One region of the Vibrio sp. V30_P3S12P165 genome, then DNA from elsewhere that is predicted to be linked to it. Evidence: predicted binding sites of a transcription regulator. Region 1 holds the regulator's gene; each other region holds the start of a gene.
The links. Region 1 encodes CRP, which controls carbon source genes, mostly activating them, when cyclic AMP is high. Its sites were predicted from a motif close to TGTGANNNNNNTCACA; they were not measured.
Positions count from the first base shown of each region.

Region 2: a site for CRP is predicted at 4,005-4,020, ahead of deoD (purine-nucleoside phosphorylase). Genes of this name have one in related genera too.
Region 3: a site for CRP is predicted at 5,282-5,297, ahead of dinG (ATP-dependent DNA helicase DinG). Genes of this name have one in related genera too.

Region 1 is NZ_WXWH01000055.1:90,650-101,780, forward strand. Features, by position in the region: gene CAG57_RS11360 (isoaspartyl peptidase/L-asparaginase family protein) at 1-99, opposite strand, end outside; gene slyD (peptidylprolyl isomerase) at 215-808, opposite strand; gene CAG57_RS11370 (YheV family putative zinc ribbon protein) at 901-1,101, opposite strand; gene kefB (glutathione-regulated potassium-efflux system protein KefB) at 1,098-2,903, opposite strand; gene kefG (glutathione-regulated potassium-efflux system ancillary protein KefG) at 2,893-3,444, opposite strand; gene CAG57_RS11385 (ABC transporter ATP-binding protein) at 3,839-5,761, shown strand; gene CAG57_RS11390 (TIGR02444 family protein) at 5,758-6,228, shown strand; gene CAG57_RS11395 (hydrolase) at 6,321-7,286, shown strand; gene CAG57_RS11400 (YheU family protein) at 7,392-7,601, shown strand; gene CAG57_RS11405 (phosphoribulokinase) at 7,706-8,575, shown strand; gene crp (cAMP-activated global transcriptional regulator CRP) at 8,817-9,449, shown strand; gene CAG57_RS11415 (DUF1338 domain-containing protein) at 9,511-10,308, opposite strand; gene astD (succinylglutamate-semialdehyde dehydrogenase) at 10,344-11,131, opposite strand, start outside.
Region 2 is NZ_WXWH01000007.1:7,621-18,751, reverse strand. Features, by position in the region: gene CAG57_RS01995 (L,D-transpeptidase family protein) at 1-544, opposite strand, end outside; gene phrB (deoxyribodipyrimidine photo-lyase) at 564-1,991, opposite strand; gene CAG57_RS01985 (MerR family transcriptional regulator) at 1,994-2,803, opposite strand; gene CAG57_RS01980 (YbgA family protein) at 2,793-3,746, opposite strand; gene deoD (purine-nucleoside phosphorylase) at 4,129-4,845, shown strand; gene CAG57_RS01970 (IS1 family transposase) at 4,868-6,337, shown strand; gene CAG57_RS01965 (hypothetical protein) at 6,562-8,049, shown strand; gene CAG57_RS01960 (GGDEF domain-containing protein) at 8,030-9,613, shown strand; gene CAG57_RS01955 (DUF368 domain-containing protein) at 10,339-11,131, shown strand, end outside.
Region 3 is NZ_WXWH01000018.1:22,166-33,296, forward strand. Features, by position in the region: gene CAG57_RS04160 (peptidylprolyl isomerase) at 59-553, shown strand; gene lpxH (UDP-2,3-diacylglucosamine diphosphatase) at 609-1,331, shown strand; gene CAG57_RS04170 (EAL and HDOD domain-containing protein) at 1,440-2,654, shown strand; gene CAG57_RS04175 (YchJ family protein) at 2,711-3,169, shown strand; gene CAG57_RS04180 (DUF2057 family protein) at 3,204-3,863, opposite strand; gene CAG57_RS04185 (porin) at 3,938-4,876, opposite strand; gene dinG (ATP-dependent DNA helicase DinG) at 5,444-7,552, shown strand; gene CAG57_RS04195 (sulfite exporter TauE/SafE family protein) at 7,745-8,524, shown strand; gene priC (primosomal replication protein PriC) at 8,521-9,093, shown strand; gene CAG57_RS04205 (DUF2496 domain-containing protein) at 9,107-9,280, shown strand; gene xthA (exodeoxyribonuclease III) at 9,381-10,196, shown strand; gene CAG57_RS04215 (ABC transporter permease) at 10,301-10,978, opposite strand; gene CAG57_RS04220 (ABC transporter permease) at 10,978-11,131, opposite strand, start outside.

The sequences.
Region 1 (11,131 bases):
TAAACCGTTAGTGATCTCTTGTCTAACTCGCTCATCCATCTTCGCCTTTACCAACGTTCCGGCACCCGCATGAATAGCAATAGCAAAAGGTTGGCTCATTCAAACCTCCAGATAAAAACAAAGCGTTAATCGCTTTGGCAATTAACGCTTTTTACATCAGTCCACCACACTTATCGACATGATGATATGGGATAAGATAGTTTGATAATGTTGATTAATGGGAACCGCAGTTACCGCCGCCACAACAACCATCGTTTTTACCATGATGATGTCCGTGACCATGGCCTTCACCACCACAACAACCACCTTCATGGTCGTGATCGTGGTCATGACCACAACCGCCTGATTGGTGGATATGACCATGAGCTACTTCATCTTCAGTAGCAGCACGTAAAGCAACGACTTCAACATCAAACGTCAATGTGTGGCCAGCGAGCATATGGTTACCATCAACCACGACTTCATCACCATCTACTTCAGTAATTTCAACTGGGATTGGACCTTGATCAGTATCCGCTAAGAAACGCATACCAACTTCAATTTCATCGACGCCTTGGAATACTTCGGCAGGAACACGCTGTACAAGCTCGTCACTGTGTTCACCATAAGCGTCTTCAGGAGCCACTGTTGCGCTGAATTTATCACCGGCAACTTTGCCTTCTAATTCACGCTCAAGGCCTGTGATTAGGTTGTTGTGACCATGTAAGTACTCCAGCGGGGCTTCCGCTGTGGATTGGTCTACCACAATGCCATCTTCAAGTTTGACTTGGTAGGCAATGCTAACAACCACGTTTTTTTCAATTTTCATAACGGCTCCAAGGAGGTTGGTTTGGTTCTCTCACATCAGTTGGAAAAAGAGTGAGTTAAGCAATATTATGGCGATTATACACAGAAACTCAATTATTCTGGCTTAAAAATCCCGATCATTTGTCCATCTGCGTGCACAGTTTTAGTCACCGATTGCGGTTTTCTCTGTTCTATGTAGTGGCACTCGACACACTCAACCCATTCAATGTTATTTTCTATCCACCAACGAAGGGTGTCTTGCATTTGACATTGCGGGCAATTCGCGCCAGCAATAAAGCGTTTTTTTTCTTTCACGGCTTAGTCCTACTTTTTTCCCAATCATCTCGGGTTTGGCGATCATTCGCCATTTCACGGCTAAAAATCTCTTCTAATTCTTTTCGAGCCTCTTTGGTTCTTAACGTTAAAGCTTTGTCGTTGTTATGTTGAGGTAATAATTCTTTTAGCATCACGGTATCTAAACGACAAAAATGAGCTTGCGCACGCTTGGCTTGATAAGGATGCATGCCAAGTTTTATCAACACTTGACGCCCTAAATCTAATGCACCTAAAAACGTTTCTCTTGAGTAGCCTTGGATACCTTGATTCAGTAACTGATACGCCTCAACCCGGCTACGGGCTCGAGCGAGAATGCTCAACTGAGGAAAATGTTGCTGACATAACTGGGTAATGCGCATCACTTCATCGGGATCATCGGTACAAATTACTATCGCCTGTGCTTGTTCTGCCCCTGCCGAACGCAGTAGTTCTAGATGAGTTGCATCTCCATAGAACACCTTATAACCGTACTTGCGTAGTAGTTTGATTTGACTGGCATCATTCTCTAATACAGTGATTTTAATTTTATTGGCATACATTAATCGACCCACAATCTGACCAAAGCGGCCAAAACCGGCCACAATAACTTGCGGAGTCTGGTTATCAATCGTGCTCTCTGGCTCTTCTTCCGGGCCATTTAAGGTCTGATGATAGTAAAAGATTTGGAGTTTGAGCAGCAATGGGGTTGTCATCATCGAGACACTGATCACTAAAATCAGTAATGCTGATTGATCAGCCGTTAATAAAGCCCCCTCCGTAGCTGATGTTAAAATCACAAAACCAATTTCTCCACCTTGACTTAAGATTAAAGCACTACGGCTACGCGCTTTAGAACGTACTTTAGCCATTCGAGCTAAACCATACATGATCGTCATTTTGATACTGATTAGCCCCGTCACCAGTAGACCAACCAGCCACCACTCTTGCCATAAAAGGGTCATATTCACCGACATCCCCACCGCGATAAAAAATAACCCCAAGAGCAAGCCTTTGAAAGGCTCAATTGCTGTGCTGAGTTCATGACGAAATTCACTTTCAGCCAGTAGCATGCCCGCTAAAAAAGCGCCTAATGCCATTGATAAACCGAGCTTTTCCATCAATAAGGCCATCGCTATCACTAACAATAGCGAAGCGACGGTAAATAGTTCGCGCACTTGACTATTGACGACCCAACGAAATAAAGGCTGTAATAAAAAATGTCCTGCGATTAATAGCCCAATTACCCCCGTTAACATCCAAACTAATGGTAGGCTTTCGCCGGTTTGTTGCCCTGAAAATATGGTGACTAAAGCTAAGGTGGGTATAACCGCTAAGTCTTGAAATAAAGAGACGGCAAAGACCGTGCGTCCTGTGTCACTCAAGGTTAAACGCATTTCATCAATGGTACGCAGTGCGATTGCGGTCGATGATTGAGCGAGGATCAGCCCAATACAAAGACTCACAGGCCAAGGGAAACCGTATACCCACAAGCCACTCGCCAGTATGACGCTAGACACTAGCATCTGTGAGCCACCTAGCCCGAGGATCGGCCCTTTCATACGCCACAATCGCTTAGGGTTCAGCTCTAACCCAACTAAAAATAGCAATAGCACCACACCAAATTCGGCAAAGTGTAAAATTGCATTCACGTCATTAATGAGTTTTAAGCCCCAAGGTCCAATCACTATCCCAGCAAGTAAATACCCTAAAATCGCCCCAAGGCCTAGCCGCTGAGCAATCGGCACCGCGACCACAGCGGCCATCAAAAAAATCACCGAACTAGATAGCCAATCAGTCATCATGACATAACCCTTCTAGCCAAGAGACATATTGTGCGGCATGTTGTCGGCGTTCAGCATCACTGATATGCCTTGCCCAATAGATCACCAATGGGTCAATCCACTGCATACGACATAATGCTGCGGTTAATTCAAACGGCTGCAAAATGTCACTCAATGGATAACGATTGTAACCTTGCTCACTAAAAGCCTCTTGTTGTCCTCCGACGGTAATCACACTGCGCCAATATTTACCCCGCAACGCACTTTCAGGCCCAAAAGCGAAACCTTTGCCTAACACCATATCCATCCACTCTTTCAGTAAAGCTGGGCAAGAATAAAGATAGAGTGGATGCTGAAATACAATGACATCGTGAGCAAGTAGTCTCTGATGTTCGCGGTGAACATCAATGAAGAAATCAGGATATGTTGCATAAAGATCAATAAGTGTGACATGTGGTAACGTCGCGATGTGCTCGATCATCACCTGATTAGCCACCGAATGATCCGGATCAGGGTGAGCATAAATAACTAAAACCTTTGGCTTAACATCAGCCTCGCTCATTCTTAACTCCCTCGATAAGCAAATGAAGCGTAAAATACAGCACTCTCTTCCTAGAGCCTGTTCTTCCTACGGTCTGTTGACCTTTCTCGATTAAATTTTGTTCAAGATAAAAACCACACGTTTTAATAAAAAGAATACATTAATTAATCACTTTTTATTAACAAACTATATATCAAAACAACTTAAAGTTGCAGATTAACCGCAAGTAAATCATGGCTCATAAAGATAGATGAGGGGGAGCATTGGGATAAAAACCATCGCCAATAATATTGAGATTCAAATACAAAAGCGATAAGCATCATAAGGACATACGAATGTATAATGTTCGACATTTATCCTGATTGCCCCTACTATTCGCGACGACACAATCACGGCTAACTAGATACGATTTATTATGATTACCTTCTCTGACATTCAGTTACTTCGCGGTGGGAAACCTCTCCTTGACCAAGCTTCTGCTACCATTCATCCTGGCGACAAAGTCGGACTAGTCGGAAAAAATGGCTGCGGTAAATCGACATTATTCGCTCTGCTCAAAGACGAACTATCCATTGATGCTGGATCGTTTAGCCTGCCTGCACATTGGGAAATGGCTTGGGTTGCTCAAGAAACACCAGCGCTTGAGCGTCAAGCCTTAGAGTATGTAATTGATGGCGATAGAGAATACCGTCAACTGGAAAAACAACTCAGTGAGGCTGAACGATTAGATAACGGCACACGAGTGGCAGAACTACATGGGCAAATCGAAACCATCGGTGGCTATAGTATTAAAGCTCGAGCTTCAGAACTGCTTGATGGATTGGGCTTTAGCCAAGAGCAGATGGGGTGGAACCTCACTCAATTTTCTGGTGGCTGGCGTATGCGTCTTAACCTTGCTCAAGCTCTTATTTGTCGCTCTGACTTACTATTACTTGACGAGCCCACTAACCACTTAGATTTAGATGCCGTGATGTGGTTAGAACGTTGGCTACAAAGTTATCCCGGTACCTTATTATTAATCTCTCATGATCGTGATTTTCTAGATCCAATCATTAATCGCATTATTCATATCGAAAATCAGCAGCTTAATGAATACACCGGAAACTATTCCTCTTTTGAAGTCCAACGTGCTCAAAAACTGATGCAGCAGCAAGCACAATTTCAAAAACAACAAAAACAGATGGCTCATATGCAGAGCTATATTGATCGTTTTCGTTATAAAGCATCTAAAGCACGCCAAGCCCAAAGCCGAATTAAAGCACTCGAAAAAATGGAAAAAGTGCTGCCAGCACAATTTGATAACCCCTTTAGTTTTGAATTTCGAGAGCCCAGCGCCTTACCCAATCCTATTTTAATGATGGATAACGTCAGTGCAGGTTATGGCGATCATCTTATTTTAGAAAAAATTCGTCTTAACTTGGTTCCCGGTAGTCGCATTGGTCTGCTTGGCCGTAACGGTGCGGGGAAATCCACGCTAATTAAACTGCTATCAAGCGAGCTAACCGCTCTAGGGGGCGATCTCACTTATTCTCAAGGAGTCAAAATTGGTTATTTTGCTCAGCACCAACTCGAGACCTTACACCCAGAAGAAACGCCACTACAACATATGATGCAGCTTGCGCCTGAGAAAACCGAATTAGAACTACGTAATTATCTTGGTAGCTTTGGATTCCATGGCGATAAAGCACTCGAAAAAGTTGCCCCTTTCTCGGGGGGTGAAAAAGCACGCTTGGTGCTGGCGTTAGTGGTATGGCAAAAGCCAAATCTGCTACTGCTTGATGAACCAACCAACCACTTAGATCTAGATATGCGCCAAGCTCTCACACTGGCTTTACAAAGTTTTGAAGGCGCGATGGTGATCGTCAGTCACGATCGTTATTTACTACGAGCCACCACCGATGATCTTTATCTGGTTCATGATCGACAAGTCGCACCTTTTGATGGCGATCTGACCGATTACTATAAATGGCTCACTGATCAACAAAAAGCTGCACGTAAAGAAGCACAAGTAGCTCAACCCAATAAAGACAGCAGCAATAGTGCGGCCGCCAAAAAAGAACAAAAGCGTCGAGAAGCCGATTTTCGTAAGCAAACGGCACCAATTCGCAAAAAACTGACACAGCTCGAAGAAAAAATGGATACGTTGAATGCAATTTTAGCTCAAATGGAATTCACGTTATCTGATACCACCTTATATGACGCGGAAAATAAGGCTAAACTGACAGAGGTACTCGCCACACAAGCCAGTAGTAAATCTGAATTAGAATCGGTTGAAAGCGAATGGATGAGCGAACAAGAAAACCTCGAACAGATGGAACAGGAATTCAACAGTCAATGAATGATATGCACGCCACGTCTTTACTGACCCTGGAAAGCCTATGGCAATTCAGTTTACGCTATTACAGTGTTCGAGAAGTCAAAGAGGCGTGCTTATGCTTGCAAAATCAGTTTCATGGCAATGTAAATTTACTATTGTTGCTCAAATGGTTAGATGAGAAACAACTGACCTTCCCTGAATCGGCTTGGGCAACAATTGCCAGCGCATTAGCGCAAACTGAAGATCTTATCGAACATTACCGAGAACTGCGTCGTAAGCTAAAGTCTCACCTACCCGATACACTATATCGCGAAGCCCTACAATTTGAATTGCAGATAGAAAAACAGCAGCAAGCCGATCTCATCGCCTGTATTCATCAGCTCCCAATGACCACATCAAGCGAGATACCCCTCACTACAAACTACTGTCAGCAGCTAGGAGCATCACATTTGAGCCAACGATTCTCGTCCCCCGTCAACATCGGCTAAAGCAAAGCAAGCCGAACATCATGGTTCTCGTTAGGAAGGGCATATGACTTCGGTGTATACTGGCGCGATAAATTATGAGTTAGGGTCAAATAATGCATCCATTCGTTGCCGCCAGCGGTTTACAAAACCCACACTTACAAACACTGCTCCCCCGTTTCATTCGCAAAAAGGCACGGTTTGAACCCACGTGGCAAACGCTCGATACCCCCGATGGTGATTTTCTCGATCTCGCTTGGAGTGAAGCGCCGGGCACAAAAAAGGCGCAAAGCAAACCTATTTTTATTCTATTCCACGGTTTGGAAGGCTCTTTTTATAGCCCTTATGCCAATGGATTAATGGATGCCTTTGCCAAACAGGGCTGGCTTTCGGTCATGATGCATTTTCGCGGCTGTAGTGGTAAACCGAATCACTTAGCTCGTGCTTATCATTCTGGAGAAACTGCAGATGCCCGCTGGGTACTTGAATATTTACGCCAACAATTTCCCCAACAACCGATTATCGCTACCGGAGTATCCTTAGGCGGTAATATGTTGATCAATTACCTTGCGGATTATCAAACGGATCCCATTGTTACCGCTGCCACGGCCATTTCAGCTCCTTTGGACTTAGCCGCTTGCTCACAACGTATTGAACAAGGTTTTTCCAAACTCTATTGTCGTTATTTGCTCTCATCATTAAAACGCAACGCGTTGAAAAAGCATCGCTTACTCCAAGACACACTCGGACTTTCAGAAAACGGTATTCAACGAATCACAAAACTGTATGACTTTGATCAGCTCATTACCGCCCCACTGCATGGTTTTAAAAATGCGCATGATTACTATCAACGCTGTTCTGGTATGCAGCGATTGAAAGAAATCCGCACCCCAACCCAGATCATCCATGCCAAAGATGACCCATTTATGACCGATGCCGTCATTCCTAAATTTTCGCTGCCCGACAATATAGATTATCGACTATTTACCAATGGTGGCCATGTCGGATTTATCTCCGGCACCCTCACACAACCGGAGCTTTGGTTAGAAAAAGCCCTCCCCGACTACTACGCAGGGCTGTAAGCCTTTTCATTCGCCTGACCACAAAGCTCGCTGTTTATCACTTTTATCATTCTAAAACGGTGGCTCACCGATTGATCTTCGAACATAAAATAAATTGAGGTATTTATGATCGTACCTTGGCAACAGATCGCCAATGAAACCTTAGAGAATTTAATCCGAGAATTTGTATTAAGAGAAGGGACAGACTACGGTGAAACAGAGGTGAGCTTGCAAGATAAAATCGAGCAAGTAAAGCACCAACTGGAAACAGGAGAAGCGGTGATCGTCTATTCAGAATTACATGAAACGATCGATATCAAAAGTAAAATTCGCTAATTGAGTGTGAATCTGCCATTTTCTGCGGCGAATTTTCCATGATATAGTGAAAACTAACAACACGGTCGCTGTGACCTGTTGAGGATTTATAGACAAGGTTTGTCATGTCAGCAAAATACCCTATTATTGCCGTCACTGGCTCTTCAGGCGCAGGAACCACCACGACATCAGAAGCATTTCGGAAAATGTTCAATATGATGAACATTAAACCCGCTTGGGTCGAAGGAGACAGTTTTCATCGTTTTACCCGCCCAGAAATGGATATTGAAATTCGAAAAGCGCGTGAACAAGGTCGCCACATCAGTTATTTTGGCCCACAAGCGAATGATTTTCCCGCGCTACAAGAATTTTTTCGGGAATATGGTAAATCAGGTACGGGTCAAATTCGCCGTTACCTGCATACGTTTGATGAAGCCGTTCCCTATAATCAAATGCCCGGTACCTTTACCCCGTGGCAACAGCTGCCTGAAGATACTGATGTATTGTTTTATGAAGGACTTCATGGCGGAGTTGTCGATGGCGAAATCAATGTTGCGCAGCATGTTGACTTTTTGATAGGCATGGTACCGATTGTCAATTTAGAATGGATTCAAAAATACGTTCGAGATACCCGTGATAGAGGTCATTCGCGAGAAGCGGTCATGGACTCCATCGTTCGCTCAATGGATGATTACCTTAATTACATCACGCCACAATTTTCTCGCACGCACATTAACTTTCAACGTGTTCCAACGGTTGACACTTCTAATCCACTGAACGCCAAAGGCATTCCTAGCTTAGATGAAAGTTTTGTGGTGATTCGACTGCGAGGGATCAAGAATGTCGATTATCCTTATCTATTAGCGATGATAGACGGTTCATTTATGTCTCGCCACAACACCATCGTTGTCCCCGGTGGAAAAATGAGCTTTACCATGGAGTTAATCGTTCGACCACTACTGCAACAGTTGATTGAATCGGGCAAAATTGGTTAATCATTCCGTGCTAATGACGATTACTTTTCATACCGTGATCATGTGCACACTTTTGCTTAGATTATCCGTACTTTGATACGATTAAAATCAAGAAATCGCCTGAGAAAAAGGATACTATTCCATACCGAACACAAGATAGCTTGCAGCAATTAGGAAGTCCTCTTATTCTAGTTAACCCATTAAGGCTTCGCTAAAATATATGGACAGCAGCGAGCATACCCTGCAGAGGAAGTGAGATATTATGGTTCTAGGTAAACCTCAAACCGACCCAACACTAGAGTGGTTTCTTTCACATTGTCATATTCATAAGTACCCTTCTAAAAGCACGCTGATTCATGCGGGCGAAAAGGCAGAAACTTTGTACTACATTGTCAAAGGGTCTGTTGCGGTACTGATTAAAGATGAAGAAGGTAAAGAGATGATTCTTTCTTACCTTAACCAAGGTGATTTCATCGGCGAGCTTGGTTTGTTCGAAGAAGATCAAGAACGTACCGCTTGGGTTCGAGCTAAATCGCCTTGTGAAGTGGCAGAGATCTCATTTAAAAAATTCCGCCAATTGATTCAAGTTAACCCTGATATTCTGATGCGTTTGTCAGGCCAAATGGCCCGTCGTCTGCAAGTCACCAGCCAAAAAGTTGGCGACCTTGCCTTCTTAGACGTGACTGGTCGTATTGCGCAAACGCTTCTCAACCTAGCAAAACAACCTGATGCAATGACTCATCCTGATGGGATGCAAATCAAAATCACTCGTCAGGAAATTGGCCAAATCGTCGGTTGTTCACGTGAAACTGTGGGTCGTATTTTAAAAATGCTGGAAGAGCAAAACTTAATTTCAGCACACGGCAAAACCATTGTCGTTTACGGTACCCGCTAGCGATATTAAATAACAGATGCACAAAGCTACTTTATTCATTTTAAAGTAGCTTTTTATTTGGTCACGACTTTCTATCTGTGCTCTCAAAAATTTTATCGGCAGAAGCGGCAACAAAGCCTTGATAGAGTTGTCCATTTACCATTGGATAACGTTTAGCAAATTCATAAAAACCACCAGGAATCACTTCAACACCTTCGTGAAACGATACTGGCACCTTATCGGCCATGGTCGAGGACTGTTCTAGTAATACTTCTGGGGTTCCTTTCACTTCACCGCCATGTTCGTTAATGGTGAAGCCTGCCTGACGTAAATGGTCATTGACCGCTTTAACCTGATTGAATGCCTTGAGCTGATTCACACTGACCGTAAAGTGATTTGCCCCATAGCCATGAGCCGCTAACCATGCCGCATATTCGCTCTCTTTGGCTAAGATTTGATAATCAGCAAACGAGAGATCCCATAGACGGCCTGCGTAAAGAAAGTCGACATGATCAAAACGAGACGTATCCACTTGAGCCACTAACTTAGCGACTATCGCTTGTAACTCAGCTGAACACGCTTCAACTTTTAATTCACTAATAAACACTTTCGGCTGCTTAGGATCTGAGTGCTCGTAATGCTTAGCGACTAACTTTTTGCTCTCAAACAAATAATCACCACACGCTTGATAACCTAAGGCTAGAAAAGGCTGAGCTAAAGTATTCATGCCCAGCGGTGCGATATTAAAGGTTCGTAAAGCAATATGGTCATTGATTAGCGGAAAACCTTCTTGTAGTAACTGATGCACTTGCTGCGCAGAAGGACAAAGTCGTGTGGTGTAATCAGCCCATAAGGCTTGGAATAATTCATCAACAGTCATAGCGTCTCCTTATTTTTACCCAACCATTTACTCGTTTATAGGATAAGCTCGATCCCAGGCGCTAAAGTCGTGGGCAATTGTGTGCTTTCCCCTTCCATCGAAGCCATAGGATAAGCGCAATAATCTGCCGCATAATACGCACTAGGACGTAAGTTTCCAGAAGCACCGGGGCCACCAAAAGGCGCATCACCACTGGCTCCGGTCAATGGGCGGTTACGGTTGACAATTCCGGCACGAATATGATCGATAAAATAGCGCCACTCTGTATCGTCGGTAGAAATCAGCCCCGCAGACAACCCAAAACGAGTCTGATTCGCAAATGCGACAGCTTGCTCGAACGTCTGATAACGGACCACTTGCAGCAATGGGCCAAAATATTCTTCATCGGGTAAATTATCGATTTCCGTCACATCAAGAATGGCGGGAGTAACAAACGCAAAATGAGTCAACTGAGCCGCCAACAATGGCTTAGCTCCGAGCGAACATAAATGTTTCTGTGCTTGAATCATTGCCCGTGCTGCGGCAACCGAGATTAACGGCCCCATAAAAGGAGCAGGCTCGGCAAACGGTTCATCAATGATTAAATTGGCCGCAGTACTAACCAACTTCGCTAGCAGTCGATCGTCAGATTCATCAGCAGGAAGATACAAGCGACGAGCACAAGTACAACGCTGCCCTGCACTAATAAAGGCAGATTGAATAATAGTATAAACGGTGGCATCAATCTCACCATACTGCTTCGACACCACCAACGGGTTGTTACCACCCATTTCTAATGCCAACATTTTCTCAGGTTGACCAGCAAACTGACGGTGTAAGAGAT
Region 2 (11,131 bases), on a different contig from region 1:
CATGGATCAAATATTCTCCAGAACCATAAGCTAAACGCATCGCGTATTCGCCGAGTGGGTTGTTGGGCCCGGCCGGTACCACCGCTGGCAGCTCAATGCCTCGCTGCAAATACTCATGACGAATAGATTGAGGGGGTGTCCATGTTGGATTCGGTCGCTTTTGACTAATATAGGTTTCCATTTCGGGTGTATCACGACCAATGCGGCCAATGCCAACAGGGAAAATATGCACTTGACGCTGCTCAGGTTGAAAGTAATACAAGCGTAATTCCGCTAAATTAATCACAATGCCTTCATATGGCACATCAGGTAAAATCATTTGCGACGGAATGGTTAAAACACTGCCTTCGGCAGGCAGAAAAGGATCAACCCCTTTATTCGCTGCCATTAAAGCCAAAAAACCCACTTCATACTGGTTAGCAATGTTGGCAAGAGTTTCTCCTTGGCTAACCACATGGTATTGCATACGGCCAACCAAACGGCTTCCTTCTTTAGGAAAATCATAAACTGTCGCTTGGCTGGTCGTCGCATAACTCAACCACATCAGCAAAAATATCAACCCATTACGCAATACCATTCTCCATTTCTTTGGCTTCTTTGTATAAACGCAAGGTTACTTCTCTTTGTACTTTATGATCAACCATTGGCGATGGGTATGACATCAGATTAAATTCAGACCATGTCCACGGCGAATGCAAATAAGTGAGCGGCACATGAGCTAGTTCAGGAACCCATTGGCGAATAAACTGGCCATTGGGGTCAAACTTTTCACCTTGAGTAATTGGGTTGAAAATTCGAAAATAAGGTTGACCATCACATCCAGTTGATGCGCACCACTGCCAGCCTCCATTATTTGACGCATAATCGCCATCGATCAAATGACGCATGAAGTAATCTTCTCCCCAACGCCAATCAATATGTAGATCTTTAGTTAAGAAACTCGCCACAATCATTCTTAATCGATTATGCATCCAGCCCGTTTGTTTAAGCTGACGCATGGCGGCATCCACAATAGGAAACCCCGTCTGCCCTTCGCACCAGCGCTCAAATGCAGCGGTATCATTGTACCAAACCAGTTGAGCCGCCCAAGAGTGGAAGTCTTTTCCTTGCGAAAGTTTGGCTTCAAATGCCATTAAATGTTGATAAAACTCTCGCCACACTAATTCACTCATCCACATATCAGCCCCCGCAGAAAGCACGCCGCCGGTCGATTGCGTATAGAGTCGAGCAAGACATTGGCGAGCAGAAAGGGCCCCAATAGCCAGATAAGCAGAAAGGCGACTGGTATACTCTTGAGCGGGATAGTCGCGTTGTTGATGGTATTCATCCACCTTATGCTGACAGAATTGACGAAGCTGTTGCCGTATTGCATCAAAATCGACCGGCCATTGCTCACTCGTGTAACGTGGATAGGTAAAAGGCTGTGCTTCACTCCATACATAAGCACGATAAGCCTCTGGTACTTTAACCTTTTGCGCGACAGGGGTGGTTAAAATCGTCGGTGGAACAAACTGAGTTAGCCAAGCGCGTTTAAAAGGGGTAAAAACTTTAAAATAATCCCCTTGTTTGGTTAACACCTGCCCAGGAGGAATCACACATTTATCATCAAAATCACACCACTCTATCGCTTGTTCGGCGAGCAGTCGCTGCGCTAACGCATCCCGTTGTTGTTCATTATATTCGTACTCACGATTAACCAGCACTTGATCCACCCCAAGCGCGGCGGACATCTCTGCCACCGCTTGAGCCGCCTGGCTAAAGTCATCACATTCTATGTAAAGAAGTGGCACATTTAACGCTGCTAACTCTTGCTGTAATTCAAATAAGCGACGATAAATTAAATCCGCTTGAATCGCGGCCATTCCATGCTGCTGCCATTGTTGTGGCGTTGCAATATAAAGTGCATAAACCGGTTGAGTACTGGTGATGGCATAACGTAAAGCGGTATTATCCACAGCGCGAAGATCGCGCCTTAACCAAACCAATTTCATTCCTAGTCTTCCTGTTTTACCAGAGTGGCTAATACCTCTGAAAAATAGATCGCTTCAGAGAACTGTGTTTTCAGCACGGTTAACGCCTTACGTTGGTTATCCGATAAATGACGATACGAAAATAATGCAAGGCTTGAATAGTTCATACTGCCTTGATGGTCAACTAAGCCAGTAATATCGTCAATGCCTTCCATGAAGGTCACCTGATATCCTTTCTCTGCCCAGCTCACGGCCCATAGCCACGCGAGAATATGACCGGCATGCTCAAAACTGACACATAAGCATTTTCCCTTATAAGCGGCTTTATTTTCCGCCTCAAGAATGCTCGATAGCTTACTCAACATCACACTGTTAAATAATCCTTTTTGTAAAGATCGCAGTGGCCCTTTTACTTTTTCCAACGCCTCAATCACAGGCAGTACAAATTGTGTTTCAACAATATCTAAAGGATATTCTTTCATCACTGTAGCAAGCACATTTGCCGCTTTTACACCATTTAACTGAGCCAAAGCATCCAGTAATTGGTGACACGCTTGCAACTCTGCCGCGGTTTCTAATGGTAACTCGGCATCAATCAACTCATTGGCTTGCAGTAACTGGCTTACTTTGCCAATAGCGACCCCTTTTAACAGCCAGCTCTGTATTTGACGAATGGTATTGATATCGTGCTCGCTGTACAGTCGATGTCCTTTGTCTGAACGCTTTGGTTGAATTAAATTATAGCGACGTTGCCAAGCGCGTAACGTGACAGGCTTAACCCCTGTCAGCTCCGACACTTCACGAATAGCATAACGGGTTTCTTTACAATCCATAACGTAGTTTCAACTCCTGAGGATGAGGGTTTAGATAGCGTTGTTGGCTAAGGTACGCATCTGGATACATGGCTAAATAGTGTTTGATTAACGTTAAAGGAGCCAAAAGTGGTAATAATCCGCGACGATATTCATCAATCACTTGAGCAAGCTCTGCTTTCTGTGATGAGGTGAGTGAACGTTTAAAATAACCTTGAATATGCATCAGAACATTGGTTTGATTTTTTCGACTCGCGCGAAAAGTCAGGGCTTGCATCAGCTCTAAACGATACTCTTGAATAAAATCCGCTAATTGATATTGAGCCACGTTTGCCACTAACCGCCCTAAGCGTTGATAAGACGTAGGATGATGGGCCATTAAGGTCAATTTATATCGCGAGTGAAAATCCACCACTTTACCAGCGGTTGGGTTATCACCTAAGCTTTGGTAAAAATCGTGTAAACAAAACACACGGGTAATAAAATTCTCACGCAACACCGGATCATTCAGTCGCCCATCTTCCTCCACGGGTAACCAAGGCATACGTTGCATTAATTGTTCGGTGTATAAACCAACCCCATTTTTTTCTGCACCATGATCTCGATAGACTTTGACTCGCTCCATGCCACACGTGGGGGATTTGGCACAAACAATGTAACCACACAAAGCTTGAGATTGAAGATGGTCAATTTTTTTGTGGGTGTACTGTAGCAAGGCTTCGGTATGATCGCGACTCGCGTCTTTGGTTTCGACTAACGCAATACGTTGCTCATCAGCAACAAGACGAATAGTGGGACGCGGAACAGGTAACCCCATCCCGACTTCCGGACAAACAGGGACAAAATCAAAAAAAGGGCTTAACTCTTGAGTAACAAAATGGCTCACTTTGTGCCCCGCATCAAACCGAACGCGTTCACCAAGTACACAGGCACTAATGCCCACACGAATGAGTTTAACCGTCATATTGCCTCCCGACCAACCAAGCCTTATTCACCAACAACGATGAAAAGATTATACATAAAATATTCTTGTATAAGATATAGCACAGTATCTCAATGTTATACAATTTTATTTTCTGTACACATTGAATGTTCCACCCCTTGATGCGCTCTGCTTGTTGGCCTAAATGTTATTGGCTTAAGTCGCAACAAATCGCTTGCGCTACCAATTCCAACACATTTAGTTATCAATAAGGTAAAATAACTCGTACTCACTATATTTTGTGACCGATATCTCATGGGGCCTTGGTGTTGCTCGATATTATTGCCTCAACCGATTTTCATTCATCAACAGTATTCGTAAATAGTCGTATTCTGTTGATTATTTAACTTTTGGAGAACAACCCATGCCGACCCCACATATCAATGCTAAAGCAGACGCTTTTGCTGAAACGGTATTAATGCCAGGCGACCCTTTACGCGCAAAATTTATTGCTGAAACTTACTTAGATGACGTGACTCAGGTGTGTGATGTACGCAATATGTTCGGATACACTGGCTTCTATAAAGGTCAAAAAGTTTCCGTCATGGGACATGGAATGGGGATCCCATCATGCAGTATTTATGTCCATGAACTGATTGCCGAATATGGCGTAAAAAACATTATTCGAATTGGTAGCTGTGGTGCAATTCGCGATGACGTGAAATTGATGGATGTTGTCATTGGCATGGGAGCTTCTACTGACTCGAAAGTAAACCGTATTCGCTTTAATGGCCATGACTTTGCTGCGATTGCCGATTATGATCTACTTGAAACCGCTGTCAATCAAGCCAGAGCGCACAAAGTCGCGGTTAAAGTCGGTAATGTTTTTTCTGCTGATTTATTCTATACCCCAGAGCCTGAGATTTTTGAAAAAATGAAAAGTCTTGGCATCTTAGGCGTTGATATGGAGGCTGCAGGCATTTATGGTGTCGCTGCTAACCTCGGCGCTCGAGCATTGACAATTCTGACCGTATCCGATCACATCTTACGTGGTGAGAAACTCAGCTCAGAAGACCGTCAAAAATCGTTCCATGACATGATGCAAATCGCACTGGACACTGCCATCAACATCGATTTCTAATTTTTACCCCGAGGGGGCGATCGTGCCAAATGACCAATTACCGCTGGCGGCTGAGGGTTTACAACTCAACTTTTGTAAAACATTGGCGTGTAACAACTTTGGCTTGAGCGATGCAAAACATTACGTTTTGCAACATGCGAACCCGAAGCGGCCAACGATGGTTTGTCGAGAGTGTGGTGCTTTCCCCCCTTTACTTAATAATGCCGATGTACTCAACGAACTGCATCGTCTACGCCAGTTGCATAGCGATGGCTTACCTGCATGTCGCCATACTGACTGCACAAATTTTGGCTTATCGGTTCACACACATAAACACCTTTACCATGCCTTCGGTTACAGCGGGGATCGCCAGCGCTATCGCTGTAAAGCTTGTCAAACCACATTCGTTGATAAATGGTCGGGTGCGAATCATAAACTCGCGTTGCAAGAAAGCCTGCTAGGATTACTGTTTACTGGCTATTCTGTGCGTGAAATTTGCCGCAAACTGACGATTAACCCTAAAACGTTTTATGACCATGTTGAACATATTGCCAGCCGTTGTCGACGCAAATTAGCCATGATTGATGCACGTTGGGTCAACCACGCTGACTCATATCAGTTAGCCTCTCACTATACCGCTTTGCAACCCCTCAGCAATAATGGTGCATTGTGGATCACCACTGGCGATGCCAAAACCGGTTATATTTTATGTCAACACGTTAACTACTCTGCTAATGAAGACGCCCCCAGTTGCGGCGATCACGATCCTTATCGCCTTCCTGCCCGTTTTGTGGCTCGCGATTATTCTTCCGAGTCGAATCTGGCTATGCCAGAGCCGTCTTCAATATTACGTGAACGTATCGATCAAAAATATCAAACGATCTTAGCTAGAGGCAATGTTGAAGACCCAATGGGGAACCTCACCGCCTTTCATTATCCTTCTAAAGGCGCGTTAATTCGACCACCTTATACCGCTTATGCGCACTATCTGCATGTATTAGATATGTGTTTACCCAATAAACATGTTTCTCTATTTATGCCGCAAGATCCGCTGCTACGCTCAGCGGCACTCAGTGTTTGTTTACCTCGTATTCGTCAGCAACAAGTTGATTTAATGTACGTGGAAGAAGAGCATCAGTGGAACGCCAGCGAGCCTTTTACTCGCATTGATATTGTTTTAATGGGCTGGTGGCGAGATCGTTGGGCGATTATCCACCAGCATCACGCGACCAAAGGCATCTGCTATCTGGCAGGAAACCATCCCTCGCCACAACATTGGCTACCCATTGCCAGCACCCGCCAAATTGATTTTTATCAGCAGCGATTTCAATTGTTGTTTGAATCACTCATCAATGAACCAAGAAGAAAGCTACGTCCAGGCGGAATTATGCCGCTATTGGATATTTTTCGCGCTTGGCACAATTTATGTTATCAAGATAAATATGGCTTTACTGCCGCGCAAAACTTAGGCGTGACAGAGCATCCCCTGACATTAAAAGAATTACTGTCTTAATACCTGCCCTTGGCCATACAAAAGTGGCAGGCATAAATTAACTTCAAATTTCTCAATTAAAAATGTGAACCAAGATCAATAACTGTGATAACCAGTGGTAAATAAACCTAAATTATTGTCATATAACACTAAGCTTAGATTTGTACTTGAGTCCGCTCACCATGCCTGTCGGCACCTAGCAAATTTGGCCTCTTTATCAGCGAGATATTGGCAAGGACAACCATTTGGATAAGCATCAACACATTCTTGAACTTGAGCTTGAACAATTAAAAAGCCGTCTAGAATCTGACCCTCAACAAGTGATATCCGCTGCGGAGCAATGCTTAGCACAAGCCAAGCAACTGAATTTTTCTGATGGTATTTTGCAATCTCATATTCTGATCTCGCGCGGTGCTTGGTGCAAAATGGATTATCGATTTGGCCTTAAGACCATTAAGCAAGCTCTTCAGTATCAACATAGTCTTGAGAGTGATGAATATCTACCCGAGATCCTACATATCCATGCACTCCATTTTTGGGGACAAGCAAAGTACTACACCGCTCAACAATATTGGATTAATGCACTAGAACAGGCCTCTTTAACCGATGAGATCGAAATCATCATCGAAAGTTTAATTGGCTTAGGAAATATCTGGCGAATAACCAATGAATATTCGCTTGCTTGCTGTACACATGAATTGGCGGTCAGTGTTGCCAACAAAACTCGAATTCATTGGCTGGAAGGTAAAGCCCGTATTTTATGGGCCTGGGATCTCTATTTACTCGAGCAATATTTAGAGATGCTTTCTGTGTTAGATGGGGCCGAAGAAGCTTTACGCGATCACACCGATAATACATGGCAAGCCGAAGTTTGGGACTTCCGAGGCTTGGCGCTGCTCGGGTTAGAGCGATTAGAAGATGCAGAGCAAGCGACAAAACGGGCTCATGAGCTGGCCAAAAAACATAATCTAGTATGGATGAAAGCGCACTCTTATATCAGCCGAGCACGGCTTGAGCTACTGCGTAAAAATCATCACAAAGCCACTGAGTTATTACTCTGTGCAGAACAATCAGCACAAACGTTTGATAATGGCGAATTGTTATCACAAATTTGTTTGCAGCAATCGCGGGTTGCTGAACAACAAGGCGATCACCAAAAAGCCCTGATTGCGTTTAAAAAATATCGCCGTTTTTCCCTATCAATGTTACGAGAGCAAACTTTTCGCCTCGGGCTCGATCGCGCCCACATTTCCAAGCGTCAACTCGAACAACGTGCTCACAAACTGATTCGACGCGTCCGTAACCACTATGAATATAATCCTGAAAAACAGCTCTCGCATGTTGTAGCAGAAAACGATTGGTGGGAACAATTAATGATGTTTAAAGCGGAACTACAACATTGCCAACATTCTGTCATGCTGATCCACCATGACGAGCCACATTATCTCGATATTTGTACCGAACTTATTCATACCATTTGCACACAGCACGACTTACTTTCACGTTTAAGTCCGACCCAACTCGGTTTACTGCTAGCAGAAACTGGGCAAAGTGCCGAACAACTCAAAGCAACCGTCGCTAACATGATTCAAATTTACCCATGGCAGCGTAAAGGATTGAGCGATTCTCTGCCCGTCATCACACTGCAAACTATTTTAAGTTTCCCTTTTACTTTAGAGCAGCTGGAACACGTTCAACAACAGGATAATCATCATGGAAGCGCTACTGAATAAAATCCAGAAAGCAGGGTTGGATGTCACGTCAGTGAATGGCGAAGAAGCGGTGATTTTTTGGCATCATGTTGAAAAAAATATTGCCAGTAGTCCCGAGGAACAAGCACTGTGTCTCACTCTCAGTGCAGAATATTACACAGAAATAAAACACATCGCCAACAGCATCCAAGAGCTACGTAGCGCACTCGCTTTGTTATCAACCAGCCAAAATATTGAGCTCATTCTGCATATAAAACGAAGTCTGAGCGATAGATTAGTCGAATATGGGGAGTATACCGCTGCACTAAACGAATACGTCTCTAGCTCAAGTTTAGCGGTTGAGCATGGCTATATTGATGATTATGCTCAAGCCGTGCTAGGGATGGGTAATTTATGTGATGCGTATGGGGATCACAAACGTGCTTTGCGCTATTACCAAAAAGTCGATGCACTCGACCGTGCATTAAGTAGCCGTTCACTGCGTTTACGCTATAAACTCTGTATGCTGGCTTGCCACTTGCAGTTAAACCAATACTCCGCAGCACAAACGCTGCTCAGCGAATGTGAAACCTTAAGCGCTCTCGCCACTAACAAAACGTTAATTGGGCAAATATCACTCTATCAGGCCAAATTATATCGTCAGAAAAATCAACTTGAAAAAGCGATTCATACACTAACTAATGTACAGTATATCAAGGGGAATATTCACTCAATCTGGCTATTCAATATGGTACGAATTGAACAAGCTTACTGTTTGCTGGAGCTAAATAAAATCCATATTGCAAATATGTTACTGAGCGCAGCGGAAAGGCGAATCCCTTTATTAAAAAATGTCTCAATTCTAGAACAAAGTCTTTATGCTGCATTCAGTGATGTCTGTGCTCGCCAAGGTAATTACGCTCTTGCACTCCACTATGAAAAAAAAGGATTTAAGATCGAATCGACCCTGATCAAATCGATTCCGATCGGTGATCTAGGAGCGACTCAATTACGACGGCTTGCTCGTTTCGAACCTCAGCTCAAACTGATTGTCTCTGAACAAGAGAATCGAGAACTCAAAGAAGCCACTGAACATCAAAAGAATACGGTCGCCCAACTGCAACAAGATGTATTAACCGACCCATTAACTCAATTGCATAACCGACGCTGGCTAGAGATCAAACTGAAAGAACTTATTCACCATGCTACGCCTTTTGCTTTCCTTGTGGTCGACATTGATCACTTTAAAGCGATTAATGATGATCTCGGCCATTTAGTCGGAGATAAAGCCATTGTCCAAGTGTCAACAACATTAACCGACTATTTCCAGCACTATCCCGCTTCTTGTATCCGTTTTGGTGGAGAAGAATTTTTGATCATTTTAGAAGGTGAAACCTTAAAGCAGTCAGCTTTACACGCTGATGCCTTCCGTCAACGGATTGCCGATGTTGATTGGCAACCGATATTAGGGGATCGAAGGCTAACGGTCAGTGTCGGTATCACGGTGCATCGTCCTGGAGAAAATACCCAACGAACCTTCTACCGAGCAGATAAAGCCCTGTACCGTGCAAAAGCTAATGGTCGAAATCAAATTTGTACAGAGTAGACCAACTCTCATTACCAGCATTCAGCTGATGTTTATCCCCAAACAACTTGGCGTTGCAAGTAGGCATCAAGTGAGTGACAAATTTGTCTGGAACAAATTTGAACAGCTGTAGGCTGGCCTTTGGTGAGAGCACGGATGGCTCTCATCATCCATGAGCATAGACAGGCGATGTAATTGGGGTGAACAAACGTAGCCAACACCTCTGCAGATTGAAGTAGGAAAGTTATATAAATTCGCACGAATAAAAAAATAGCCAATCGCAATAGGTCGATTGGCTTATATTATGTGTGAACAAATTTCTATTCACTAACAACGTCAGTTGGCTAGGTGACCCTCGGCTTTAGTAAGGGTCAACAAACATAAAGCACTTAACGTGCCAATTTATAAAAAATAAGAAAAAATAAATACTTTTAGCACTTATCGCTTATATCAACATTAAAATCATCAACAATTAGTAGAAAAAAACACAAATTACACTAATAACGCGCTATTACTCTTTTTTATTTTTATCCTAATAAAGGCACAACGCGAATCCATCCTGTAATTCACCTCAGATGCCAGTGAGTAAATTGCAAAATAAAATTGCAAAATGCAAAAAAAACACTGAAAATCCAAACAACCGCAGTCACAGATAAGACAAGGGCTCACAATAATCTGTACAACACTTTCAAAACCATGTCTGCTATACTGCGCGACTTGTTATTTAACATGATGTTAGGTGTACAATGAATTATATAAGTACCTTTTTCAAAGGAATCGCCATGGGAGCAGCTGATGTTGTTCCGGGCGTATCTGGTGGGACAATTGCTTTTATTACAGGTATTTATGACACCTTACTGGAAAGTATCCGACGCATTAACCCAAGCCTTATCCTCTATTGGAAACAACGAGGTATTCAAGCAACTTTCCAGCATATTAATGGGGGTTTTTTACTCGCATTATTTGGTGGGATATTCACAAGCATCATAAGTTTAGCTAAGTTTATTTCTTGGCTATTAGCCACGCATCCGATTCCAACTTGGGCATTTTTCTTTGGTCTAATTCTCATTTCTGTGTGGCATATGTTACAACAAGTTCACCAGCGTTGCTTATCCCGCTGGTGCGCTATTGGTATTGGTGTGCTGCTAGCTTATACGATTACCGTCCTTAAACCTATCGATATGGAGATCACTCATCTCAATATACTTATCGCTGGCAGTATCGCCATTTGTGCCATGATCTTACCGGGAATTTCGGGCAGCTTTATTTTACTACTCCTTGGTATGTACACCCCAATACTGAATGCGATTAAAACATTACAAATTGATATCTTGAGCGTATTCCTTGTCGGATGTGTTATTGGACTGACGAGCTTTTCTCATCTATTGTCTTGGCTACTAAAGCACTACCGCGATGTAACGCTCACCTTTCTAACCGGACTCATGCTTGGAACCTTACCTAAAATTTGGCCTTGGAAACAAACCCTCAGTTGGAGAATCAACTCCCACGGCGAGCAAGTGCCACTCATTCAACAAAATT
Region 3 (11,131 bases), on a different contig from region 1:
TGCACAAAAAGTTAAGCTAAAATCTGTCATTCACACAAAACAAGCAAAGGTAATACACATGATCACGCTGCATACTAATTTTGGTGACATCAAAATTCAGCTTAACGAAGAGCAAGCACCAGAAACCAGCGCAAACTTTTTACAATACTGCCGTGATGGTTTTTACGACAATACCTTATTCCATCGTGTTATCGACGGTTTTATGATCCAAGGTGGTGGTATGACTTCGGGTCTACGTGAAAAAGCGACTCGTGCGCCTATTCGTAATGAAGCCAATAATGGGTTAAGCAATAAAACAAGTACTCTTGCTATGGCAAGAACGATGGATCCTCATTCTGCTAGCTCACAGTTTTTTATTAATGTAAATGACAATACTTTCCTTGATTTTAAATCCGAAAGTCGTGACGGCTGGGGATACTGTGTATTTGCAGAAGTCGTTGAAGGCATGGATGTGGTCAATAAAATCAAAGGCGTTAGTACTGGATCTTATGGCATGCATCAAGACGTTCCCCTTGATGAAGTGATCATTACCAGTACCACCATCGAAGACTAAGCTCGCCAATCAAATTACCGACGGATGGAGTGCATTGAGCACTCCACTAATTTTTATGCATACTTTATTTATTTCAGATCTTCACCTGTCACCGGCTCGTCCTGATATCACTCAATGCTTTACTCATTTTATGCGCACTGAAGCTCGAGATGCCGACGCACTTTATGTCCTCGGAGATTTGTTTGATTTTTGGATTGGTGATGATGACCCGACGCCTTTTGCCCAACAGATCAAAGCGGAATTTCAGCAACTCACTGCCGCCGGAGTCGCTTGTTTTTTTGTTCATGGCAATCGAGATTTTCTTATTGGTCAGCGTTTTGCGAAGGAAACCGGTATTGTTTTATTAGCTCAAGAAACCGTCATCCACCTTTATGGTACTCCTGTTGTGATACTGCATGGTGATACCCTGTGTACTGAAGATGTGCGTTATTTAGCATTTCGTGAAAAAGTTCATAAACCTTGGCTACAATGGGTATTTAATCGTTTACCTTATGCGATTAAAAAACGTATTGTGCAACGCGTTCAGTCAGATATCCGTCACGATAAGCAACAAAAAGCGATGGAAATAATGGATGTAACCCCCAGCGAAGTGATTCAGGTACTTAATCATCATCATGTCGATATCATGATTCATGGACACACGCACCGCCCTGCCATCCATCATTTGCCTCAGCTAGGCCATAAAACACGTATTGTACTCGGTGATTGGTACAGTCAAGGCTCGATCTTGCGTTATGCTCCACAAGGGTATGCATTGGAGTCGCGACCATTCGAATAAATGCGCTAAACTTTCTTTGAATGTACTCACAGCAATCGGCTTAAAAATCATTCATAGTGGTACATGCATGGTGTTAAGAATAACAATCACTCCAAGAAGAGCGGGTTTATGAAAAACTCCTACATTGCACGGCAACCTATTTTAGATCGCGATAAAAAAACGATCGGCTACGAATTATTGTTCAGAGATGGTCCACAAAATCGCTTCCCCGATATTGACCCTGAACTTGCTACCAGTCGACTACTTTCCGATCACTGCTGGTCGACGCATTACAATGTATTAGGGCCCTATTTGGGATTTGTTAATTTTCCTTATCAAAGCCTACTCAACCTTGTTCCAACCCTGTTTCCATGTGACAATTTGGTGGTTGAAATCCTTGAAGACTGCCCACCAACGGAAGCGTTACTTGATGCGATAAAACAATTATCCCAACTTGGTTATAAAATTGCCCTTGATGATTTTATTCCAAACCGAGCTTGGCAAGCTTTCCTTCCTTATGTTTCCATCATTAAATTCGATATTCGCCTGTTCCCGATAGAAAAAGCGCGATTTTTCATGCACAAACTCCGCGGTTCTCATATTCAATTTCTCGCTGAAAAAGTAGAAACGTATGAGGAGTTTGAACAAGCAAAGCAAGCCGGATTCGTTTATTTTCAAGGTTATTTTTTTAGTAAACCTGAATTAATCCAGCGTAAAGCACTAGAACCTTCTTTTATAACCATTATTCAATTATGCAAAGAAATAGCAAAAGAAGAGATTGATTATCAGGTGTTAGAACAACTGGTGGCAAAAGATCTTACGCTTTCTTATAAATTACTCACCTTTGTCAACGCCTCTGCCCTGGTCAGCACAAAAATACAATCGTTTAAACAAGCATTAGTCTACCTAGGGGAAGAACGATTACGTCGTTTTATCTCTTTGGTAGCGATCGCATCGACTCATCGAGATAAACCTGATTCGTTATATGGTTTATCTATTCAACGCGCTCGGTATTGTGAGCAACTTTATCAAAAAATCAACGGAACACAGACGTCAGGCAATGCGTTTTTAACCGGGATGTTCTCATTATTGGACAGCCTACTCGATCAACCGCTTGACGAGATCATTAACGACATGCCCATCGAAGATACGGTTAAGCAAGCATTATTAAACGGCGATGGGCTACTAGGACAACTTCTCAAACTCGCCAAAGCGCATGAAAAAGCCGAATGGTCTCAGGTTGCTCAACTGACCAAGCAGCTCAAGCTGACGGAGTCCGATGTCGCTTATAGTTATGACGAAGCGATCAGCTGGACTGCGGATTTATTAAATATTACCCCCTAGACGCCATCACAACATCCACTTACACTCGCTAACTCTTTTTTTATTGGATGACAGCTATGACAACTTGTTACTGTGGCAGCGGTAAAGAATATGACAATTGTTGCCAGCCTATTCATAGTGAGCCCGCTCAAGCACACAAACCAGAGCAGCTAATGCGAGCTCGATATAGTGCCCATGTATTGGGACTCATTGATTTTATTATTAATACTTACCACCCATCGTGTCTGGCTGATCAACAGCGCAAGGAGCTTGAAGATTCAATGAATAGCCAGTGGCAAAAGTTAGAGATTCTAAAGACTTGGCCAGGACGCGACGAACATGAAGGCTTTGTGCATTTCAAAGCTTTTTATCGTGCAGGACAACAGACATACTGTCTTGAAGAACAATCTCGCTTTGTGCGCGACAACCATCAATGGTTCTATATTGATGGTACATTTCCTCAACAAAATAAAATTGGCCGCAACGATCCTTGTCGCTGTGGTAGCGGTAAGAAATTTAAAAAATGTTGCGGCTAAATCATCCATCGCTAACTCGCCAAGAGCAGAATGATTATTCTTGATCGATCATCCACTTACGGAAGGCTTTGCGTTGTTCTTTATCCGCTTTTAAATAGAGAGCTTGCAGATCATCTAATAACGCATCGGAGGAAGCGGGAGCGGGGTTATGGGAGTTTACTGAAGGCTTCTCTAATGAGTTATCGATGGTTAAATAGCTCATCGTAATGGCTGCTTTTCCCGCTTGTTTATTGTATGTCACAATATCATCAACAAAATTTTGTCCAAGTACAAAACCGCTAAGAGGAACAACGTCACTCACCTGCTCAACCGGTTTTTGATTATCAAGGTCAATCAACTGCCATTCAAAATGAGCGATCTCTTTCTTGGCTTGCTGGGCGTTACGATAGTTAGGCATTTGAAAAGTTAAGGTTTGATCAGTCGCATTAAAACGTAGCACCACCAAATCACTATACACATTATCCACCGTATCGCGATTTACAAAAGGTTTTGCATAGCGAAACGCGATTTGATTGACCCCATCCGGCAGCTCAACCGTTTTGTGACTGCTTAGAAAACTGCCTTTCATCTGCGGTTTTTCTAAATTTACCACCGCTAAACTGATCTCCTCTGGTACCGTCAGTTGCACTTTAGCTTGTACTGTTGCCGTGAGAACGACTCCGACCAATAATCCCTTTATGATATGTTTCATCATGACCTCCACCTCATCCATCTCCCATAAAAAAAGCTCGGCAGCGCCGAGCTTATCTTTAACGATAAATCGCTAGATTACCAGTATACACGAGCACCGATAGCAAGATTGTTAACATCATCTTGACCGTCAGTATCATTGAAGTTGTATTCAACGTAAGTACGTGCCCACTTAGCAAACATATACTCTGCACCTAGGTATAGGTTAGTGATGTCAGCCGCTTCTTTTTTACCATTGATAAACTGAGCACCGCCGTACAGTGACGTTTTGCTCGCCACTTTGTATTTTGCACCAAGGTGGAAACCATCAGATTCCTCTTTTGTGCTGTTGACTTTATTTTTATCTTTATTGTATGCGTAAGTAATACCAACCACGCCTTTATCAGTCAGCGCATATTCCGCCGTGGCTTCAAAATAAGTTGAGTCGATATCACCGGCTGTTTTATCAGACATTGATGCACCACCAATGTGTAAAGAAAGAGCATCATAAGAACTACCAACGTACAGTTCGAACAACTCAGCATTCTCGTTATTCTCAGCTAGGTTGTACTGAGCTTTTACCCAGCTTTTACCAAGTTCCAATTGGTATTTGATCGCACTGCTTTGCCAGAAATTGTTATCTAGCCCACCACGATATGGTGCCAAGTCATATTCATAAGCGTAAATTGCGCCATAAACATCATCATAAAGCGGTGAATGTTTACCATAGGTCATCACGCCGTATTCTGTACTCATGCCAATATAATGCTGACGAAGTTCCCAGTCTTCATCGACACGATATTCTACTTTACCAATGACATCTAAGCCTTCTTCAACTGCATTGTAGACAACGTTAACACCAACACGTGAAGAACCTTGATCAATTTTTGCATCAGTATTGCTTTCATCAGTAAACTTAACGCTTTGACGAAGTTGACCATAAAAATCAACGGATACGTCATCCGCTTTAAATACTTCTGCTGCATTGACTGATGTTGCTGCTGAAGCAACCAGTAGTGCTACTAGAGTCTTTTTCATATTAATCCACTGCCTTTTCTTAGATGGGAATTCCATTTCGGTTCCCTTTGTTTTAGATGATGGTTGGCTAGCTCTGCGGCTAGTTACCATCGCCACTAAATTCGCACTTAAGATTGCAAAAGAATATGCTACATGTCAAATGTGCAAAAAAATATTTATAAAAACAACATAAAAACTTAATAAACAAAAACTTACATATAAATTTCACTTTCTTTCGAGCAACTTCTAACCAAAAAGGTCATGATTAATAAATGTAAACAAAATTAACATTTCAATATTAAACACCAATACTATTAAAAATAAGACATTGATGTAGAATATAATTTCTGTTTTAAAACAAAATTAAGAATTTATATTCGATGGATATCACTTTAATGGCATGCGCATAAAGGTTCAGTTTTTTTTTGTGAGCAAGATCTAGAATTGATTCAAAAGCATACTATTTTAAGTAACTGGGGATCGAAAGTCAGTTATCCCGCCATCGTTTAACCGGTAAAAGTGTTTAACAGGTAAAGGAACGTAGCCGAGTGAAGATCAATGAACAGCAACTGGCTGTCGTCACAAATTATGTTACTATCGCGGCTCTGCTGTTTAGGTCTCGCTATGCTCACAACAAAAATCCAACAATCCATCCGTACGAGTTATCACAATTTACAAAGTCAGTTAGATAACTTTATTCCACGCCGGGCACAGAACTACCTCGTGGCTGAAATCACCCACACCCTCTGTGGTCGCTATCACCCCTCCACACGCATGATTGTGGCAGAAGCAGGCACTGGGATCGGTAAATCACTTTCTTATTTGATGGCCAGTATTCCCGTCGCGATACTCAACCAACGTAAAGTGGTCATTTCTACCGCAACCGTTGCACTACAAGAGCAATTGGTACAAAAAGATCTCCCGCTTTATCGACGGATCACCGACCAAAATTTTTCTTTTCTCTTAGCCAAAGGACGCCAACGTTATTGCTGCACCGAAAAGCTTGCCTCAGCCAGTGGCGTTGATGGTGGCCAACTCGCGATGTTTACTGACAAGCCTGATATTCAGGATATTGAACTGCTACAAGCACTTTATCAACAATTACTAAGTGGGAAATGGGATGGCGATCGAGATGCTTGGCCAACGCCTATCAGTGATTCAATTTGGCATATGATTGTTAGTGATAAACATAGTTGTAACGGAAGTTTTACCGCTCATCGAAACTGCCCATTTCAAAACGCGCGGGCAGAACTCGACAAAGCAGATGTCATCATTGCCAATCACAGTCTGGTCATGGCAGATGCCGATCTCGGTGGTGGCGTTATTCTTCCTGAGCCAGAAAATACCATCTATGTTTTTGATGAAGCTCACCACCTTCCGCAGGTCGCACGCGATCATGCTGCGGCTTCTGCGGCCATGAAGGGCTCAGTAACTTGGTTAGAAAAACTCAACCAATCGTTAGCAAAATTTATCGCTTTGAGCGACGAAAAGCGTGCGTCTCGCTTTCATCGTGAGGCTCAAGATGCGCTACAACAATTGATCCCTGCTCTGAATCGACTCCCAAATCAATTTGAAGCCTCCGCCTTTGACGAAGGGGTTTATCGTTTTGAACATGGGGAATTGCCGGAGTGGTTAGCAACCCAAGCACAAGAACTAAAAAAAGCCAGCCAAAAACTGAATCAAGCGGTCGGCAAAACTGCCGATTTAATTGCCGAAGCCGTTAAAGATGGCACGATAGCAGCAAGATTAGGTGATCCGGCATTATCAGAGCTAGGATTTTATTTACAGAGACTAGAAAACCTTGCACAGGTGTGGCACTTGATGGCGCAACCAAACCGAGAAAAAGGCGCTCCGCTGGCGCGCTGGCTGCAAGTGAGCACTGAACGAGAAAACGATTATTTCGTTAATATTTCACCGCTGGAAATCGGTTGGCAACTTGATCAACAAATATGGAGCCGCTGTGTCGGCGCTGTCCTCGTCTCCGCAACACTCCGAGCACTCAATTCATTTCAGTTTTTTTGTCGCCAAGCTGGGATCAGTGAAAAAAATGAGGATGGTGTCCGATTTTTAGCACTTGCTTCACCTTTTGACTATCACAATCAAGCTGAGTTGCTGATTCCCAAAATGGAGTATGAACCACAAGCACCGCAATATACCGGATATCTTGCTGAGAAAGTGATCGAATATATTCAACCCAATAAAGCGAATTTAGTTCTATTTGCTTCTTACTGGCAAATGAAAGAAGTCGCAGAGAAAGTGCATACTCAATGCATTAAAAACGGTTGGTCTTTACAGCGACAAGGCGAAAAGTCGAGAAAAGAGATTTTAAACCAGCATAAGATGCTGATTCAATGTGGAAAAACCAGCATTCTTTTTGGTACAGGTAGCTTTTCGGAAGGGTTAGATTTGCCCGGTAAATTATTAGAAAATTTAATTATTACCAAAATCCCCTTTGCCGTGCCAAGCTCACCGGTCGAGCAAGCTCATGCAGAATATATTCAGCAACGAGGCGGTAATCCGTTTTTACAAATTAGTGTACCGGAAGCCAGCAAAAAATTGATTCAATCGGTTGGACGTTTACTGCGTCAAGAACAAGACTCTGGTAGAGTCGTGATGCTTGATCGTCGGATAGTCTCTAAGCGCTATGGCAAATCGTTACTCGACTCTCTTCCACCGTTTAAACGTTGCATTGAATAGGCTTGATTATTAAATATTGCTATTATACGCGGCTAGCTTTTAGGATTACCGCTTATTTTCTCGGTGACTCGCCTGTTGATTGGTTAATCTTTCTATCATCGGAGTACCATAGAGGCTGAAAACCGCTTAAGTGGCTAGCGACCGTGATGCGTTGCGATCCGTTTTACCGTTATGATTAGGACCGAACCATTCATGGAACTTGTTGAACCAACCACGTTTTTTATTCTTGCGATCGTTGCCTTTGTCGCTGGATTTATTGATGCTGTTGCTGGCGGAGGCGGAATGCTGACCGTACCAACACTTCTCTCCTTAGGGTTACCACCTCATATTGCGCTTGGCACTAATAAGCTAGCCGCAACCTTTGCCTCTTCTACGGCGGCGGTGACTTACTATCGTAAAGCTCTATTTACACCCCGTTTTTGGAAAAGAACGTTTATTGCGACTTTTATTGGTGCGGTGATCGGCACCTATGCTGTGGATGCCATCAGTACCGAGTGGTTACAAAAGGTCTTACCGCTGATCATCTTGGCCGCGGCTATTTATACCATATGGCACAAAACACCCCACACTAGCGACACTCATTTGCCTGACACCTGTACGCGAACGCACCGAAAACAGTATACGCAAGGCTTTATCCTTGGATTTTATGATGGCTTAGCCGGCCCAGGAACGGGCGCATTTTGGACCGTCAGCTCAATGGCGTTATATCGTCTCAATATTTTACTTGCTTCTGGCTTAGGTAAGGCCATGAACTTTACCAGTAATTTTACCTCATTGATAACCTTTGCTATTTTGGGTCATATCGACTGGATACTGGGACTAACCATGGGGATGTGTCTCATGGTCGGCGCTTTTGTCGGTGCTCATTCAGCGATCCGCTTTGGTGGGAAATTCATTCGCCCTGTCTTTGTGTTCGTCGTTAGTGTGTTAGCGGTTAAGTTAGCCTATGACGCTTGGTTTATTGGACTATGAAGCAACGTTTGTCTCAACTGATGGCACAACTTGAGCAGTGGAATCAGCAAGCTCAGATCATCGATCAACAGGAAAACATCGACAGCCAAGCTTGGTTTGACCCTCACTTATTTAACGCAGATCGTCGTCAACTTGCCGCTTGCGTTCAAGAAACACAACAAAACTTAACCAGACTGCAGCACTTGACTCAAACCAAAATGTCGACCACCAACACCAACCAGATAGCGCACCTTACCGAGCATTTATTTGCTCAAATAGAAGCGCTACATCGGGTCATCACTCATGGGTTAGATACGCTATATGCTGAGTCGAAGAGATTTAAAATGGGTGATGATTTCACTGATCCGCTCTCCAAGGAAGCGCTCCAGCACCAATTCGTCAAGCACCAAGAATGGGAGCAACGACTGCGACAATTAGTCCTGAATAAACAGTATGAATTTGACCATGCGCCAGCTCGTTATCATACTTCAAGATTACAAGCCTTAACGGTTGCAAAACAGCGATTGATCCGCTGTCAGCAAGCAAAAGCGGCTATCGAAGCCCAGCTTCTTATTGATCCCCGTAACTAAGAGTATTTGATCCATGAACCATCCTCCACTCAGTGATGCCCCTGATGAAGTGAAATTAGCGGTTGATCTTATTTATCTACTCGAATCGAATCAAGTTGACTTAACGGTTGCTCTTAAGGCGATTGAGCTAGTTAAACAAGATTTGGAAACTCAGTTGGCACAATCGGTGTCCCCTCCTCAGTCATAACTCGACCCCATCATAGGTTGTCTCAAGCAGTTAAATACGTACTATAGACAGCATAAAAAAATACAGCCGGTGAATAACAACGCGTCAAAAGGGATAAGAAATGAAAGTAATTAGCTTTAATATCAATGGATTAAGAGCAAGACTCCATCAACTTCAAGCCATAATTGATAAACATCAACCCGATATCATCGGTCTACAGGAAATCAAAGTCCATAATGAGGCCTTTCCGATTGAGGATGTTAAAGCTATGGGTTATCACGTTTATTTTCATGGGCAAAAAGCCCACTATGGCGTTGCTCTGCTCTGTAAACATCAGCCGATCAAAGTGATGAAAGGTTTCCCAACCGATACTGATGACCATCAAAAACGGATGATTATGGCCACTTTTTTGGATGACCAAGAAAAGCCATTCACCGTATTAAATGGTTATTTCCCCCAAGGAGATAATATCGCCCATGAGACCAAGTTTCCTTATAAGCGTCAGTTTTACCGCGATTTAATGCATTATTTAACCGAATCTCATACTCCAGATGAACAGCTTATTGTGATGGGAGATATCAACATCAGCCCTCTCGACTTAGATATCGGTATCGGTGAAGCCAACCGTAAACGCTGGTTGAAAACGGGTAAGTGCTCTTTCCAACCCGAGGAACGCGAATGGTTAGCACGCTTGCTCAACTGGGGGTTTGAAGACACGTTTCGTCAGCTGCATCCTACCGTTGAAAATCAATTTTCTTGGTTTGACTATCGTTCACGAGGGTTTGATGATAACCGCGGGCTAAGAATTGATGTCATTTTAGCCACGCCCAGCCTAGCGGCTAAATGTGTTGATGCGGGAATTGATTATCCTTTAAGGGCGATAGAAAAACCTTCCGATCATGCGCCTATTTGGGCGACGTTTGCATCAAACAATTAATCGAATATAACTAGGGTCTGTTTATCTTTCGCGGTTAAATTTTGTTCGAGATAAACAGACCCTAAACTTGTGCCCAAAGCTGAGACCAAGCAGGGCACAAGGTGTTATTGCCGTGGTGCTAAATAAGCCAAATAACGTTTTTCCGCTTGTTTAAAGCAAGCAATCACGATGAAGGTTAACCCCATATAAAATAACCCCGCAGTTAAAAACGATTCAAATGGCGCATAGTGCCGAGAGTTCACCAATCTCGCCACTCCCGTTAAATCCATAATGGTTACGATCCCTGCTACCGCGCTACCGTGTATCATAAAAATCACTTCGTTACTGTACGCAGGCAAAGCACGACGCATAGCGCTAGGTAAAATAATCCGCCGATAGGTTAACCACGGTGTCATTCCATAAGCCTTGGCCGCTTCTAACTCTCCTTTATCCAAACCGTTAATCGCCCCACGAACAATCTCTGCGGTATAGGCTGATGTATTGAAGATAAAAGCAACGAGTGCACAAAACCATGCATGCTCCCACCATGTATCTTTCACTGGAAAAAATTGATCCATCCCATAATAAATTAGGTACAGCTGAACGAGTAACGGTGTCCCTCGGAAAAAATAGATATATCCCCAAGCCGGAATCCAAACCAGTGGGTGTTGATGATTACGAGCAATCGCAAGAGGAATTGCCACCGCTAAGCCAATGATCAGAGATAACCCAACCAACCACGTTGTGATCCATAATCCACTAAAATAAAGTGGCAAACTGGCAACGATCACTGAAAAATCCATCACGACCTCGTATGCATGCTGAATTTACGTTCAACTAATTTCAGTAAACCAGTCGATACGCTGGTAAAAAATAAGAAAATCAAAGCAACGGTGAGATAAAAAGTAAAAGGCATTTTGGTTGAACCGGCAGCCATCGCACTCACCCGAACCATG